2 regions of the Paenibacillus sp. FSL H7-0357 genome follow, and region 2 is predicted to be linked to the other one. Evidence: predicted binding sites of a transcription regulator. Region 2 holds the regulator's gene; the other holds the start of a gene.

Region 1 (7,860 bases), 390 kb from region 2:
AAGCAGGTTTTTACACAGTCCTCCACTCATCACTATCGTAGGAATGCTGTTTTTCGTTTGGAGCAAGACCCTAATTTTTCGCATTTCAACTACTTTCACAAAAATATCAGTCAAGCGACGACACCATTGTCTTTTCTGTCATCCCTGATTTATGCCAAACGCATGGGACTGTTGGAACAGGCGGAGCTTGCTTTTAAGCTAAAAGGATCTGATGTCATATTTACTAGTGAAAACCTTAGTGATGGTGAATATTTATGGCTTGCTCATTTAGGTATCCTCCTGCTCATGAGCTGTGAAGACAACATTCTGCTTTTGTTGGACGAGCCTGATGTACATCTGAACGAAGCTTGGAATGTAAATTTTATCAATTATCTAAACGAATTCATCTCATTAGAAGACACTGCCGCCAGCCATGAAGTCGTTATTGCTACCCATTCCTCCATGATTTTGACCGATGTTGATCCGAAACAGCTCTATCAGTTTAAGCTGATTTTGGACAATGGACAACCGCGTTCAGAAATCAAGTCCACACGTATTTCCACCTTCGGAGCTAATTTAGGAGAAATCAGCAAGCAAATTTTTGGGACTGGAGGCATTATCGGATCGTATGCTGAAGAACTGATTGATGAAGCCTTTCGATTGGCTGATGAGGAGAACAATTATGACAAGCTTAAACAACTGCAAGATATGCTGGGGCCTGGCTACCACTACTTCCGTGTCTCCAATCGTTTATTGGAGCTGGAGGAGAAGGATTGAAACCTCATGCTGATTCGAATGAACAAATCAAAATATCATAATGAATTCAATATAGTTTTGGACTTTGTGGACCAATTGTTGGAATATTCAGTCCAGCATGCGCAATTTGTTGAAAAGCATTTTCTTGCGCACTTTAACGCGGGTAAACCAACCGGAGCGGGCTCATGGTATCTATCTAAAAGCAAAAGTTCAGATGGCCCCGTCGTTTCAGGATACTTGGGTTTATTCCATGAGTTATCTATTCAGGAACGGAGTCAGGTGCATGATGCTTTTCGAAACGATATCTGCTTTTTCGATCAGTACGATACATCCACATTCTGTTTTCAGTCAACCAAGCTTCCGCCAATACTTAAAAGTGCACTCAATGGTTTTATCGTGCCATTCTACAGTCTAATCTTCAATAAGACAGGTTTTGACCATATCGGAACGTTTTCTAAACACCCTTTTAAACGCTCCTATTTTTTTGAAGGTTACCAGCAAGAAAATGAAAATGTTAAACTATGTCCTGCATGTCTTTGTGAAATAGACATTTCACAAAGTTTAATTGCCGATTTGGATCATTATTTTCCCAAACATGAATATCCGGCCTTGGCGATCCTTCCAGATAATCTCATCCCTGTTTGTTTAGCCTGTAACGAGCGGATCAAGATTCAACAAGACCCACTTGATACTTCGGCCATACCGGGGGCGATTCAAAGGGCATTTATCCCGTACAAACATGAAGCTATTGATGAAATGGAAATAGATATTAGATTCGGGACACGTGATAAATTCGTTGTTCAGTTAACAGCTTCATCAAAAGAAGACACAGCCATTGCCAGGGTTGAAAACTTTAATCGTATCTATGATTTAAGCGGCAGATGGCCAGGAAGGCTTGATAATTTATATGATAGTCTATTAAGTGATCTAGCCGAAGATTTTCCTGATTGGGAGCATTTGGACCAATGGTTGAGAATCAAATTGACTGGAAAGCGCAATAGCTCGGAGAAAGGAAAAAGAAAGCTGCCTTTATATTATTTAAGACTAAAGCTGCTTGAGATTTTACTAAACGACTCTTTGAAATTCAAAGCGGCTTTAAGAGATTTACGAATGCGTAGGATACCGGAGGATTAATTTATACGTATACTTTCAGGATTAGTGTCGATGTTCTTGATTTTGTGAACAGCTCAACACTAAAAGGAAGGTATCTTTGGTGAAGTTGCTCCATCAGAGAATTGGAAAGAGGTGCTGATTATCTCAGTACCTCAAAAGTGTAAGTTTTAGCGTACCGTATAATTCACATTGAATAAATCTGTTACCTCTTGTGAAATTATTAGGTCCTCAATTATTTAAGTGTCTTTCATCCTGCTAAATCATCCAGAACTCACAGTGATCTCTTATAAAGGAAGCACTTTCAATTTTCACACAAAAATCAGTAATTTTGAAATGCCCCCATTGAATCATTTCATTCAACGCTAAAGTCTGAAACGTTCTATCTCGAAGGGCTAACCTGCACAACGACTACAATCGCTCTACAGACCGTTCGAGACTACTTTACCTACTGTAACTCAATCCGAATTCAAACGAAACAAAATAACCAGTCGCCGATTGAAGTCCTGCGACTGGCTGCTTAAACTTGCAATGTGTTTTGATCCCTTCTCACAAACGGACTCAGTCCCTTATATAGGAGGGCCTATTTTCCAGCATTATTCCACAGTTTAATTGCTAGTTCCTCGAACATCTCTTCATACCCCCATTCAGGTGAAATGATAGGAACTCTTTTTAAGTCTGCAAGAATTTTTTCTGAAGTTATTTCCGCTTTGCATTTTTCCCGAAAAGATTTAGAATCCTCTGCGATTATTCCAACTAAATCAACAAGTCGAAACTTAAAACTGCCTGTGTAGCGCCATTCTCTTTCCCACATAAAGTCATGCTTAGGTTCAACGATATTTATTAGAGAATAATATTGAACTAATTCTTTATGAAATTCAGATTTTTCAATTGTTAACTCTGCATATCTACTAATATCTTCAAAGTTTTTACGAAAGTCATCTAGCAAATATTTTTTTAATTGAGAGCCTGTTGAATTGATATAAATAGCAGGACTTGCTCCCTTATTAAATAGTTCAGCTTTCCAAAAGACCAGCCCATATGGTTTTAGTTTGATTTGGCGTTTTATATCGGCAGTAATATTTTTAATTTGATGTAAAGGCACCTCTGTAAAACATACTGTGTTAAAGCTATTTTTGAGTTTCTTGGTAAAATTTAATTTATCGAAATCATATTTAAACAGACAATGATGGTTCCGTGCTTCAAGCGTTTGTGTTTTGATTATATTCACAAGATTATCGAGCGCATTATCCTTATTATAATCTCTTGTTAAATGTACCAGGAACCGTGAGAAATCATCTCTATCGCGTGGGTTTCTATCCAATGTATTCACCTGTCAATCATATAGAATTAGATATTAATCATACCCCATTATATGCCAAAAAATCAGCTTACGGGCGGATTTCTATCACTTTCACGATACAGGAGGCCGTTAGGGCAGTCCCAAAATAACGATTCTCCCATATCGAAACGCGCTGATTGTGTCTCCATTAAGTAAGTATCATCCGGATATTAACATCTTTCCGTTTACAATTAGGGTCAAGAAAAAGAACCGGTAAACCCTAAGTAATGGCTTGCCGGTTTTGAAAGTAAAGTCGTGAAACTTACTGCATCTAAATGTATAAATATTCACCTAGGTGAATATTGAAGATTTTTCTTGTTTAAAATGAACTTTTTCTCACGTGAAATGAAACAATTCTCATTTAAAATGAAAAATCACAAATTACAACACAAACACATTCTACCTACTTCTTACCCACACCGGCTATACCCGCAGTTGCTGCAGGTCTTACAGCCTTCGATGTTAACCAGCGAGGCGCTGCCGCAGGATGGGCAGAGGTCGCGGGAGACCGCCCCATGGCTGTGTGCGGCATGGCCGCCGTGGCCGTCGTCCGCTACTGCCGCAGATGGTGGTACGCTCGCTTTCAACTCGGCGTTCAGCGCTTCGTTGAAATCCTCCAGCTCCAGCGTTGCCGCGATCGGAGCTGGGACATGGTCGTCATGTGCATTGTTCAGCACATGTGTTTCCAGTGCCTTCGCTACCGCGTCGGCGATGGACTCGACGCGGTTCGCGCCGAAGCCGATGGCACCGGAGCCGCCGATGCCCTTGAGATGCTTGATCAGCAGCTCGACCTTCTCGCCGTGGTCGCCGTAACGGAGGAACAGCGAGCAGACACGGCCCAATGCTTCCGCCATGGCGAAGACGTCGGAGCCTGCTTTGCCGACATTCAGGAAGATTTCTGCCGGAATGCCATCCAGGTCATTGATGGTGATATACGCCATGCCGAATGGAGTGTTGATCTTATAGGTTGCGCCGCGCAGCACCTGCGGGCGTTTCTTGTATTGCTTGTCGACAACATTGGCATTGGCCTGTGGTGCAGGGCTCGCTGCCACAACTGCGCTGGCCGGTGCAGCTTCTACTGCTTCCGGTGCAGCCGTTTCCGCTGCCGGAGCCTCTTTCTTGTCTTCCTTCTTTGTGGTTTCCAGCACTTGCACATCGCGGCTGCCATCGCGGTATATAGTTACACCTTTGCAGCCCAGATCGAAGGCCATTTCGTACAGCTCGGCAGTTTCTTCAACGGTGAAGTCTGACGGGCAGTTGGCGGTCTTGGAGATCGAGCTGTCCACCCAGCGCTGAATTGCAGCCTGCGCACGGATGTGATCTTTAGCCGACAAATCCATCGAAGTTACGAAATAATCAGGCAGCTCTTCACCCGGATGGGCTTCCAGCCATTCCTGTGCGATTGGCACGAACTGCTCGTCGTAGCCGAGACGGCTTTGACGGAAATATTTGAAGGCAAAATAAGGCTCAATACCAGTCGAAGTTCCTACCATTGTACCTGTGCTGCCTGTAGGCGCCTGGGTAATAACGGTAACGTTGCGCATGCCATGCTTGCGGATGGATTCACCCACCTCCGGATAAACTTCGGTGATATTTTTCATAAATCCGCTCTGCAGATATTTGTCGGTATCAAACGCCTGGAACGAACCCTTCTCGCCGGCAATTTCCGCTGAGGCCAGATACGCTTCGCGGGCCATAAAGCCGTACAGCTTGTCCAGAAACTCCAGCGATTCAGGACTGCCGTAGCGGATGTTCAGTTTGATCATCAGCTCAGCCAGACCCATGGTTCCAAGGCCTACGCGGCGTTCCAACTTCTGGTTGGCTTCATTTTCCGGGAAATGATACGGAGTCTTGTCAATGACATTGTCCAGGAAACGAACAGAATAACGGGTAGTCGTCGCCAGATCGGCCCAGTCCACATCATGATTCTCCGCATCGTAGAACTTCGAAAGGTTGACGGCGGACAGGTTGCAGACGCCCCAGCCCGGAAGTCCTTGCTCACCGCACGGATTGGTGCAGATAATCGGATTAAAATACCAGCTGTTGGACATTTGGTTGTAGTATTCCATGAATACGACGCCCGGCTCTGCCGATTTCCAGGCTGATTCAATAATCGTATGCCATACATCGCGTGCTTTAACAGTACGGTAAGGAATGACCCGGCGGCCGTCCGCCTTCCATTTATCAAGGTCTCCGTCCCAAATCGTATCATAATCAGGGTCAGTCGTATCCGGGAATACAAGCTCCCAGTCGAGATCCTCTTTAACAGCTTTCATAAAAGCGTTACTGACACATACTGAAAGGTTGGCATTGGTCACTTGACCCATAGTCTGCTTCACAGTAATGAAATCAACCACATCCGGGTGCCAGTCATTGATCATCAGCATCAGCGCGCCACGGCGGCTGCCGCCCTGCTCAATCAGGCCGGTCGTATAGCTGAACAGCCCGCCCCAGGAGACAGAGCCGCTGGATGATCCGTTCACGCCTCTAACGATAGCACGGCGGGGACGCAGCGAAGACAGGTTAATCCCCACACCACCGCCGCGGGCCATAATCTCGGTCATTTCCGACAGTGTCTGCATAATTCCGCCGCGGCTGTCTTTAGGCGAAGGTACTACATAACAGTTGAACAGCGTCAGCTCTTCACTGGCACCGGCACCTGCGGCGATCCGGCCGCCCGGTACAAGCTTCCAGTCATCGAGAATGGAGCGGAACTTGCCTGTCCATTCTTCCTGAAGCTCAGGCGTTTTCTCTACCGAAGCCATGGCGGCTGCGAGCCGGTCCCACATTTCCTCCGGAGTTTTCTCTATATTAAGCGTAAGCTTTTCTACATCCGATTTCACCAGTTCACCACTGCGTGTCTTCACGGTAACAATCCGTCCGCTGCGCTCCACAATTTCGCCAACTTCCTTGGTAGGGAATTTGGGATCGTCTTTGGTCAGGACGAGAACAACATCGCCTACTTTGGCATTATTGCTGTCCGCATCCTTCCACGCATACCGGTCCAAAAATATTTTCTCGCTAAGGCCCTCAAGGCGCTGCTTACGTTTCACTGTACTCAATAGAAAAACCTCCCGGATGTATGATATGTAAATCTTCCGTTCCATGATGTGGGCTTACGTTTTGTGACCCACAACAAAAACTCCCAGCTGCCCTGCTTGTGCAAAGGAAGTTCCTCTTGTCAATAACAAATAACCGTCAAATGCTCTGATAAATCAATATTTCAAGCATTTGTAACAATATATTGTGTGCGTCAGCTTTTAAACTATACCACATATTGTATCGGAGGTCTTTTTCGATATAAGAAGCCCCATGGCGAAAAATCGGCATTCATGACGCCTTTTCTCACTCTTGCTCGTTTTTTTATTAAATCAGAAACTAAAAGTTTCATCTGCGGGTGAGTGAATCTTTAATATGCACAACTCTTTCGCAATCCATATCAGGTTATGAATTCTCTCTTTTACGCGCATACTACTTCTACGCTAGTTCGATATGATACAGCGCCGGAGGAGGCTGCAACATGACGCAATTATCCCGCAATTCCCTGACGCAAGAGGTCAAGACACCCGTACCGCTGCTGCCTGTTCCCCTATCCTTTGAGCGAAACTGGCTGCATGATCTGGAGTCGAGACTGGAGAAAGGCGGGCCTTGGGGAGACCTGAGGTTATCCCGGCTTGCCGTGCAGGGTGAAGAATCGGGCCTTGTCACCAGCTTCGACGAGCTGCAATGCCTGAAGCATTTGTCAGGACTGTCTCCGCTTCCCCACCAGCTTGATACCGCTCATAAGGTACTCTTTGAAATGTCTGGCCGGGCGATTCTCGCCGACGAAGTCGGACTCGGCAAAACGATCGAAGCCGGTCTCGTGCTTAAGGAATATTTGGTACGCGGACTGGTAAGCAAAGTGCTGATTCTGGTTCCCGCCTCACTCGTCCTGCAGTGGGTACGCGAGCTGAACGCCAAATTCGGCATTACTGCCGTAGCACAAAAGAAGTCCTATTCCTGGGGAAATGACATTGTGGTCGCCTCCATGGACACCGCCAAACGTGATCCGCATAAAGAACTGCTGCTCGGCAGCGAATACGACATGCTGATAATCGACGAGGCCCATAAGCTGAAGAACAAGAAGTCCACCAACTACCAGTTCGTTCAGCAGTTGCGCAAAAAGTACTGCCTGCTGCTCACCGCCACTCCTGTACAGAATGACCTCGGCGAGCTGTTCAACCTGATCACCCTGCTGAAGCCGGGGCAGCTTGGCAATCAGGGGGATTTTGCCGCTAATTTCGTCGTGGACAAACGCCAGCCGAAGAATGAAGTCCAGCTGAGAGGCGAGCTGTCCAAAGTTATGATCCGCAACCGCCGCGGCGAGGGCCCGGTCAACTTCACCAAGCGCAAGGTCCGCAATATTCCGCTCACGCTCTCACCGGAAGAGAAGGTATTATATGACGGCGTTACCGCCTTTGTCAAAGACCAATATCAGGAATCAGGCGGCAATCTCAGCAGCATGCTCTCTCTGGTTACGCTTCAGCGTGAGGTATGCAGCAGCCGCGATGCTGTATTCATTACCTTGGTGAACCTAATCAAAAAGCTACCTGCCGATTCTCCGAAACGGGAGCGGATGATGGAGCTGCTGCAGAGCATCCGCACCGTCAAGACGAATACCAAAGCGGAGAAAA
Region 2 (7,860 bases):
TTCTGCGTTTTGTATTTGACGGTTTGGTAATGGTCTCCCATCTGCGGATGGAGGGCCGGTACGGTCTTTTCCAGGGAGATGAGCCGCTGGACAAGCATACGCATGTCATCTTCCATTTCACCGACGGCACCGAGCTGCGGTATACGGATGTGCGTCAGTTTGGTACCATGCATTTGTTCCAGCCGGGCGAGGATCTTCTCCTTAAGCCGCTGAGCAAGCTGGGGCAGGAACCGCTTGATCCTTCCTTTACAGTGGAGAGATTCAAGGAAATTGTCTCCGGTAAAAACACCAAAATCAAACCGCTGCTGCTGAATCAGGAATATGTGGTCGGCATCGGCAATATTTATGTAGATGAGGCGTTGCATCGCGCCGGAATTCACCCTGAGGTGAGCGCGAAGGCGCTTACGGAAGAGCAGTTGAACAAGCTGCATCATGCGATTGTGGCAACGCTGACTGAGGCGGTGAATGCCGGAGGCTCCTCTGTGAAGTCGTATGTCAACGGCCAGGGAGAAAGCGGCAGCTACCAGCAGCAATTGCTCATTTACGGACGTAAGGATCAGCCCTGCGCCACCTGCGGTACTCTCATCGAGAAGAGTGTTGTAGGCGGCCGGGGCACTCATATTTGCCCAAGCTGCCAGCCTTTGGCTGCGGCAGTTAAGTAGGGCATCGCACTAGAGCAAGAGATGATTTACAGGCATTATACACCTCTGCTGTTCATGCTGCTGCAAAAGTAAGGCACCGACAGTTTGTCCCGCCCATATACTGTGTGAAGAATGCTCAATAAAGCGAACGGAGCCCGCGGAACGTTCCGCACGGGCTGCCGGTTCTTCACGGGAGGGATTGCGGGTGCTCAGCCCCTTGTTTTCATTGCTGCTGCTGGCTTTTGCCCTGAGCTTGGACGGTTTTGGTGTAGGCATTACATATGGACTCCGCAAAATGAAAATACCGCTGCTCTCCATTATGATTATCTCGCTTTGCTCGGGGATAGTCATTTGTGTCTCTATGCAGGTAGGTGTGCTGCTGGCGAAGGTAATTTCACCGCAGGCCGCTTCAAGCATCGGCGCGATTATTCTGGTCCTGATGGGCTGCTGGTCCCTCGTCCAGATGCTGATTCAGAAGGAGAAGGAGCACAGTCCGGGAGGACGGGAGACAGGAACCGTACTGCTTTCGGGAGTGGCTTCCAAGGGGGAGGCTGCAACTGCTGACCTTGCAGATACGACTGCGGTTTCTGTGAGTGAGATCGAAAAAGACGCGCAGAAGGCGGCAGTCTTTTCACTGGAGCTCCGCCATCTCGGGGTGGTCATCCAGATTCTCCGTACGCCGTCTTCGGCCGATATGGACGCCTCCGGGAGCATTTCCTCCATGGAAGCGATGCTGCTCGGAATAGCACTGTCGCTGGATGCTTTCGGAGCGGGTCTTGGGGCTGCACTGCTGGGATTCAGTCCGGTATCCACCTCGCTTATGATCGCCCTGTTCAGCGGAACCTTTCTGCTGCTGGGCATGAGAACAGGTCTTAAGCTGTCTGGACGTTACTGGATGAAGCATGCTGCCGTACTGCCTGCGTTAATGTTAATTGCAATGGGAATAATGAAGCTATTATGAGGTGAGTACATGATTATGGGCTTAACCGGAGGCATTGCTTCTGGAAAAAGCACCGTGTCCGCACTGTTTGTGGAAAAGGGAGCAAGACTCGTGGACGCTGATGCCATCGCCAGAGAAGTCATGCTCCCGGGACATCCGGTGCTGGCTGCAGCTGTGCTGCATTTTGGAGAAGGAATCCTGCTGCCGGATGGAACACTGAACCGCACCAAGCTGGGGGAGATCGTTTTTCATGATCCGGAAGCCCGGCAGGCGCTGAATCAGTTGACGCATCCGGCGATTCGCCAGGAAATCAAAGACCGTATGAACACAATGGAACAAGAAGACCCGCAGCGGTTGACTATTGTAGATATCCCTCTGCTGTATGAATCGGAGCTGGACAACCTTTTCGGGCAAATTGTGGTCGTCTATGTTCCCCGGGAGGTCCAGTTGGACCGGCTGATGGAGCGCAACAGGCTGACTCTGGAGCAGGCCCAAGGAAGACTGGATGCCCAGTTGGATATTGAACTGAAGCGCAGCAGAGCGGACTACATCATCGACAACAGCGGTACTCTTGCCCAAACTGAGCAGCAGGTTGCCGTATTGTGGGACAGGCTGGGCCTATGATGAAATGGCTGCGTAAAAAAAGAGTGCTGCTCCTGTTATTCGTTGGATTCACTGGAATCCTGTTCTTGAGTACCAACTGGATGTCCTGGTTTTATCCGATTTATTATAAAGCAGAAATTCGTGAGCACAGTATTACCTACGATATGGACCCGTTCCTTGTGGCAGCCATCATCCGGGTGGAAACGAACTATAAGACCGGCCGGGAGTCCAAAAAAGGCGCATTGGGACTCATGCAGCTGATGCCGGATACGGCGAAGTGGGCGCTTGAAAAGGCCAAGCTTCCCGATGTCTCACTGCAACAATTGAAGAGGGAGCCATCGGCCAACATTGAGCTTGGAACCTGGTATTTGTCATCGCTTTCCCGCCAGTTTGATGGCAACCGTACCGCTGTAATCGCGGCCTATAACGCAGGCCCCGGGAAAGTGAAGAGCTGGCTGGAAAAGGGCAATTGGGACGGTACAGCGGCTTCCGTGAAGGATATCCCGTTTGGCGAGACCCGGCATTATGTGCAGCGAGTCATTTATTATTACGACCAGTACACGGAGATTTACAGCGAGTTCTAAGGGAGAAGACTGTATTTGTACGAAAAAAGAAGCATTAAACAGCCTTGAGGGCCGTTTAATACTTCTTTAGGCAAGCTTATGGGGACAGGTTATTTGTATTGACCTGCCAGTGATTGCTCAGCCAGGGTTACAAGACGTTTAGTGATGTAACCACCGATCGAACCGTTTTCGTAAGAAGTTTTATTGCCTTGGTATCCATCTGGGGAGAGCGTGATACCTAGTTCTTGGGCAACTTCATATTTCAGTTGTTCCAAGGCACCGCGTGAATTTGGAGCTACCAGGTTATTGGAGCTGTTGTTTTGGCTCATTGCTGTTCACCTCCTATCGGTTGGTAACTGTATTATGTGCCGGACATGGCATATTCATAACAACAAATAAACGGTGTTTTCTGGAAATAAAATCAGCTTACCGGTAGCCGGCGTATGCCGGACCGGAAAGCGACCATTAATGCAAAAGGAAGTGACTTAAGGCTTATGAAATGCCCTTACTGCGATCACACGAATACGAAAGTGCTTGACTCGCGTCCGGCCAACGAGAATAAGTCCATCCGGCGCAGGCGGGAATGTGAGCGCTGCAGCAAGCGGTTTACCACCTTTGAGATGATTGAAGAAACTCCGCTGATCGTGATCAAAAAAGACGGCAGCCGCGAAGAATTCAGCCGCGACAAAATCCTGCGCGGCCTTATCCGTGCCTGCGAGAAACGTCCCGTCTCCGTAGAGCGCCTGGAGTCCATTGTCTCCGAGGTGGAGAAGTCGCTGCGCGGCATCGCCTTAGCCGAAGTGGAGAGCCGCCAGATCGGCGAGCTGGTCATGGAGCAGCTCTACCCTGTCGATGAGGTCGCTTACGTCCGCTTCGCCTCCGTGTACCGCCAGTTCAAGGATATCAACATGTTTATGAAGGAACTGAAGGGACTGCTCTCTAAAAACACCGAGGAGTTTGAGGGGTTGTAGAAGCATTTTGCGCACCCCGAAAAACTTTTTTTGAAAAAGTGTTGACACCGAAGGCGATTTTTTATATTATATAGAAGTCGCCTACGGAACTTAAACATGACGAAGCGATGGGAGCTAACAGCTCAGTCCGGATTTTAGAATACATAGTTGTAGTTCTAAATCAGCCACATGGGGCCATAGCTCAGCTGGGAGAGCGCATCGCTGGCAGCGATGAGGTCAGGGGTTCGATCCCCCTTGGCTCCACCAAATTTCATATGGACTCTTAGCTCAGTTGGTAGAGCAGTAGACTCTTAATCTATTTGTCCAGGGTTCGAGCCCCTGAGAGTCCATCCTAAAGAACGGCAGAAATGCCGTTCTTTTGCTGTTTATGGGAGTTGGAGAAATAAGCAGAGAGTGGGAATTTCTGAGCTGCAAATGCCAACGGCAACAGCCCGCTCGTGCATCCCATCCGGAGCTCAACCTCTGAACCCCAGTTGTTAAAGGTAAACGCCAACTGCCTAGTCCAAATCCCCAAACGTCAAATGCTAATGCTGACTGCCACTCCCAACACTGTATGCCAACGTCGACCACCAGTTACGATTGGCTGGCTGCCCGCTAACTCCGAAATCCAACTTCAGACTAACCACTGCTACCCTGAATTCCTTGCGGACTCCACAGACTTTATTTTCGCTAATCAGCATATATTGCAGAGCTAACGGACCATACTGCGCTTATCCCCCTACATCAGGCAATATTTCATATGAACATCAGCTAATAACTGCATCTGAGTCCGTAAGATAGACGAAACAGCGTTTCTTGGAGAAATAAAGGCGCCCCGGTCCGTAACGATTCACTCGACTCCTCCATCACATAGGCTGCTTGCACATCTCCCAGTGTCCTCCTACGGAGATTTTCAGTATTTTGCATGCGAGCTTCTCGGTAGGTTTTCAACTTTCGTTACCAGGAATTGTTTACAGTTGTCCTTCCTTCACTTGTCAATAAACGATGGAGGCTCAAAAATCATATTGACTTTCTGAAATTGAGTGGATACAATGATACCTACAGGAAACACTGTTACCGTAAATGCGCTTCACTTAACTTTCAAAAAAATCGAAAAATAGTTCTGAGTTTTGGTAACAGTGTTTCTATAGTATAACACAGTATCAAAAAGGAGAGCACCACGATGACAAATAAGGGGATAAGAATTAAGAATCCGGGTAATCAATCTGATCTTCCAGGGAGGACAATACGATGAAAGCTATACAACTGACAAACGGCTTCGGCTTTGAGGAATTAACCATGACGGAAATCGACAAACCAACGCCAGGCCCTAAGGAGGTGCTGATCCGCATGAGGGCAGCTTCTCTCAATTATCGGGATCTAGTGGTCCTCGGCGGATTAATGCCGATCGAAGTTAAATTCCCCTTCATTCCATTATCAGACGGAGCGGGAGAAATTGTAGCCATTGGACAAGGCGTAACTAGATTTCAGGTCGGACAACGAGTAGCAGGTAATTTTCAACAGCGCTTCATTGGCGGCAACCCAAGACCAGGGGTGTTAGAAGAAAGTCTGGGAGGTCCGTTGAACGGAGTAGCGGCCGAGTATGTCGTTCTGCATGAAGACGGAGTCGTCCCTATTCCCGATCACCTCACTTATGAGGAGGCCTCCACCCTGCCGATCGCGGCATTAACCGCATGGAGCATGCTAATCGAATACGGTGGTTTGCAAGCGGGTGATACTGTGCTGCTGCAAGGAACAGGCGGTGTCTCCATCTTCGGGCTTCAATTCTCGCTTATGGCCGGAGCACGAGTCATCATCACGTCGAGCAGCAACGACAAGCTGGAACGAGCAAAAGCTCTTGGCGCATGGCAAACGATCAACTATTCGGAGGTTCCTGATTGGGATAAGGCAGCGTTAGAGCTGACTGGCGGCGTCGACCATGTTCTGGATGTTGGAGGAGCGGCAACGATGGGGAAATCCATAAATGCACTTCGCACTGGAGGGACCGTGAGTATGGTCGGGTTCTTATCGGGCTTGACCATTCCGGAATACGATGTCTCCAGCATCTTGCACAAAGCCGCAACGGTTCGCGGCAGTCAAGTCGGCAACCGGGATCACTTTGAAAAGATGAATCGGGCGATTGCCCATCATCGTTTACATCCCGTCATCGACCGCGTATTCCCTCTAGAACGAATTGGAGAAGCTATCGCGCTCTTGGCTGAAGGAAAGCAATATTTTGGTAAAATCGTAGTCCAAATCTAAAATCTCTCAAAAATGATACAGGAGGCGCTCTAATGCCCAATAAACCAGTTAACTCCGTTAAATCTACTGAAAGCGTGAATCGTCCTAAACGCTCACTGCGTGCTAGGATATCTAGATGGGTTCTATCACTGCTTGCGGTGCTCGTTGTAGGATTACTCGTTTTCTTACTTTATCCTTCACCGGTCAAACCGGCAAAATGGTCCGCACCGACGGCTCCCTCTTTTGAGGAAGCGGGTCCGTGGCAACAGAACAACAAACTCAGCTCGGCTCAGCTAGTTACTGATGCCCCTCAATTCCCGGAATTCATTACATTCGATAAAGAAGGCCAGCTATATACAGGAGATTCAGACGGGAAAATTTACAGGGTTCCTTTCGATGCAGAGGGCAATCCGCAAAAAGCACAACTGTTTGCAGACACCCAAGGAACGCCTAATGGACTTATATTCGATGCCAAAGGCGATTTGATCGTTACGGATGTCCAGAGGGGACTGCTGTCTATAAACCCATCCGGGAGCATAGAGGTATTGGCCGATCAAGTGGACGGCAAGCCGATCTATTTAGCTAATGAGCTTGATATTGCCAAGGACGGCTCCATTTATTTCTCCGATACTTCTAATTATGGTAGAGTGACCTTCAAGGAAATGGCCGAGAACAAGCCGCATGGACGTTTGCTGAAGTACGATCCAATGACCAAGAAGACGACCGTTCTGTTAGAAGGCCTCTATTTTGCAAACGGGGTTGCCTTGTCTGCGGATGAAGATTTTGTGCTTGTGGCAGAATCGTATCATTATCAGTTGACCAGATACTGGCTCAAAGGACCGAAGGAGGGTACATCTGATATTTTCGCAGACAATCTCGCAGGCTTTCCAGACAACATTACGCGTGATGACCAAGGTCATTTCTGGGTCGGTATCTTCACGACTCGCCTTTCTTTTGTAGATCAGATGCATAGCAAACCTTGGTTGGCCAGTACCATGGCCAAAGTGCCGCAGTCGCTGCTTAACGGCGCAAGCGCACCGGTGAAGCATGGGCTTGCTGCGGAGTTCAGTCCGCAGGGAGAACTTATCGGAAGCTGGCATGATCCGGAAGGCAAAGTGTATGGCGTAACTACGGCTGCAAGCCATAACGGATATTTATATATAGGAACGGCACCTGGAGGCAGCAAGGGCGTTCATCGCGTGCTTTTAACAAAATAAGGTTGGAGTCTGGGAGGGTGCAAAATGAATCTGGATGATTTGGAGCTATCTTGGAATGAGAAGGAGAGTCTGACCGGTAAAGTGGCCTTGGTGACAGGCGCCAGCAGCGGAATCGGGGCATCGATCGCCAGGAAACTGGTAAAACGCGGCGCCCATGTGACTGTAGTGGCACGTCGGCAGGATCGATTGGATGAGCTGGTTCAGGAATTGCATAAAGAGGGATTGTACGAGGTTATGGCGGTACCTGCTGATATTCAAAAGGCTGAAGAAGTACAGCATGTGGTCAATGAAACGATTAACCGCTGGGGCCGTCTCGATATTATAGTTGCCAATGCCGGATTCGGGTATCGAAGTCCATTGGTAGAAGTGGATCTGGAAAGATGGGAGGAGCTGTACAAGACGAATGTACACGGTCTAATGTTGACGCTGCACTACGGGCTTCCGCCAATGCTGGGTCAGGGTAAGGGAGATGTCATCATCATCTCCTCCATTGCCGGCAAGGAAGTGATTGCCGGAGGAGGTCCATACAGCGCTACCAAATATGGCGTTAACGCCATAGCGTCTGCATTACGTTTGGAGACAATCGATCAGGGGATTCGCGTTACGACGATTCAGCCCGGGGCGGTGGCAACGGAATTTTCTCAAGTGGCCGGATATTCCGAGGATGAAATACGCGCGTTTGCTTCGAAAGTTCTGCCGTTACAT

What was found. Region 2 encodes NrdR, which represses ribonucleotide reductase genes. Its sites were predicted from a motif close to AACACNATATATNGTGTT; they were not measured.
Region 1: a site for NrdR is predicted at 6,421-6,438, ahead of H70357_RS12635 (adenosylcobalamin-dependent ribonucleoside-diphosphate reductase). Genes of this name have one in related genera too.

What each region holds. Positions count from the first base shown of each region.
Region 1 covers NZ_CP009241.1:2,918,304-2,926,163, reverse strand. Annotated here, with positions in the region: gene H70357_RS12650 (AAA family ATPase) at 1-756, shown strand, start outside; gene H70357_RS12645 (hypothetical protein) at 763-1,869, shown strand; partial or broken gene H70357_RS35220 (IS3 family transposase) at 2,181-2,369, shown strand; gene H70357_RS12640 (abortive infection system antitoxin AbiGi family protein) at 2,429-3,169, opposite strand; gene H70357_RS12635 (adenosylcobalamin-dependent ribonucleoside-diphosphate reductase) at 3,598-6,294, opposite strand; gene H70357_RS12630 (DEAD/DEAH box helicase) at 6,708-7,860, shown strand, end outside.
Region 2 covers NZ_CP009241.1:2,527,282-2,535,141, forward strand. Annotated here, with positions in the region: gene mutM (DNA-formamidopyrimidine glycosylase) at 1-662, shown strand, start outside; gene H70357_RS10850 (manganese efflux pump) at 847-1,602, shown strand; gene coaE (dephospho-CoA kinase) at 1,612-2,205, shown strand; gene H70357_RS10860 (lytic transglycosylase domain-containing protein) at 2,205-2,768, shown strand; gene H70357_RS10865 (alpha/beta-type small acid-soluble spore protein) at 2,858-3,076, opposite strand; gene nrdR (transcriptional regulator NrdR) at 3,242-3,718, shown strand; tRNA gene H70357_RS10875 (tRNA-Ala) at 3,889-3,964, shown strand; tRNA gene H70357_RS10880 (tRNA-Lys) at 3,975-4,047, shown strand; gene H70357_RS10885 (zinc-dependent alcohol dehydrogenase family protein) at 4,949-5,959, shown strand; gene H70357_RS10890 (SMP-30/gluconolactonase/LRE family protein) at 5,992-7,155, shown strand; gene H70357_RS10895 (SDR family oxidoreductase) at 7,180-7,860, shown strand, end outside.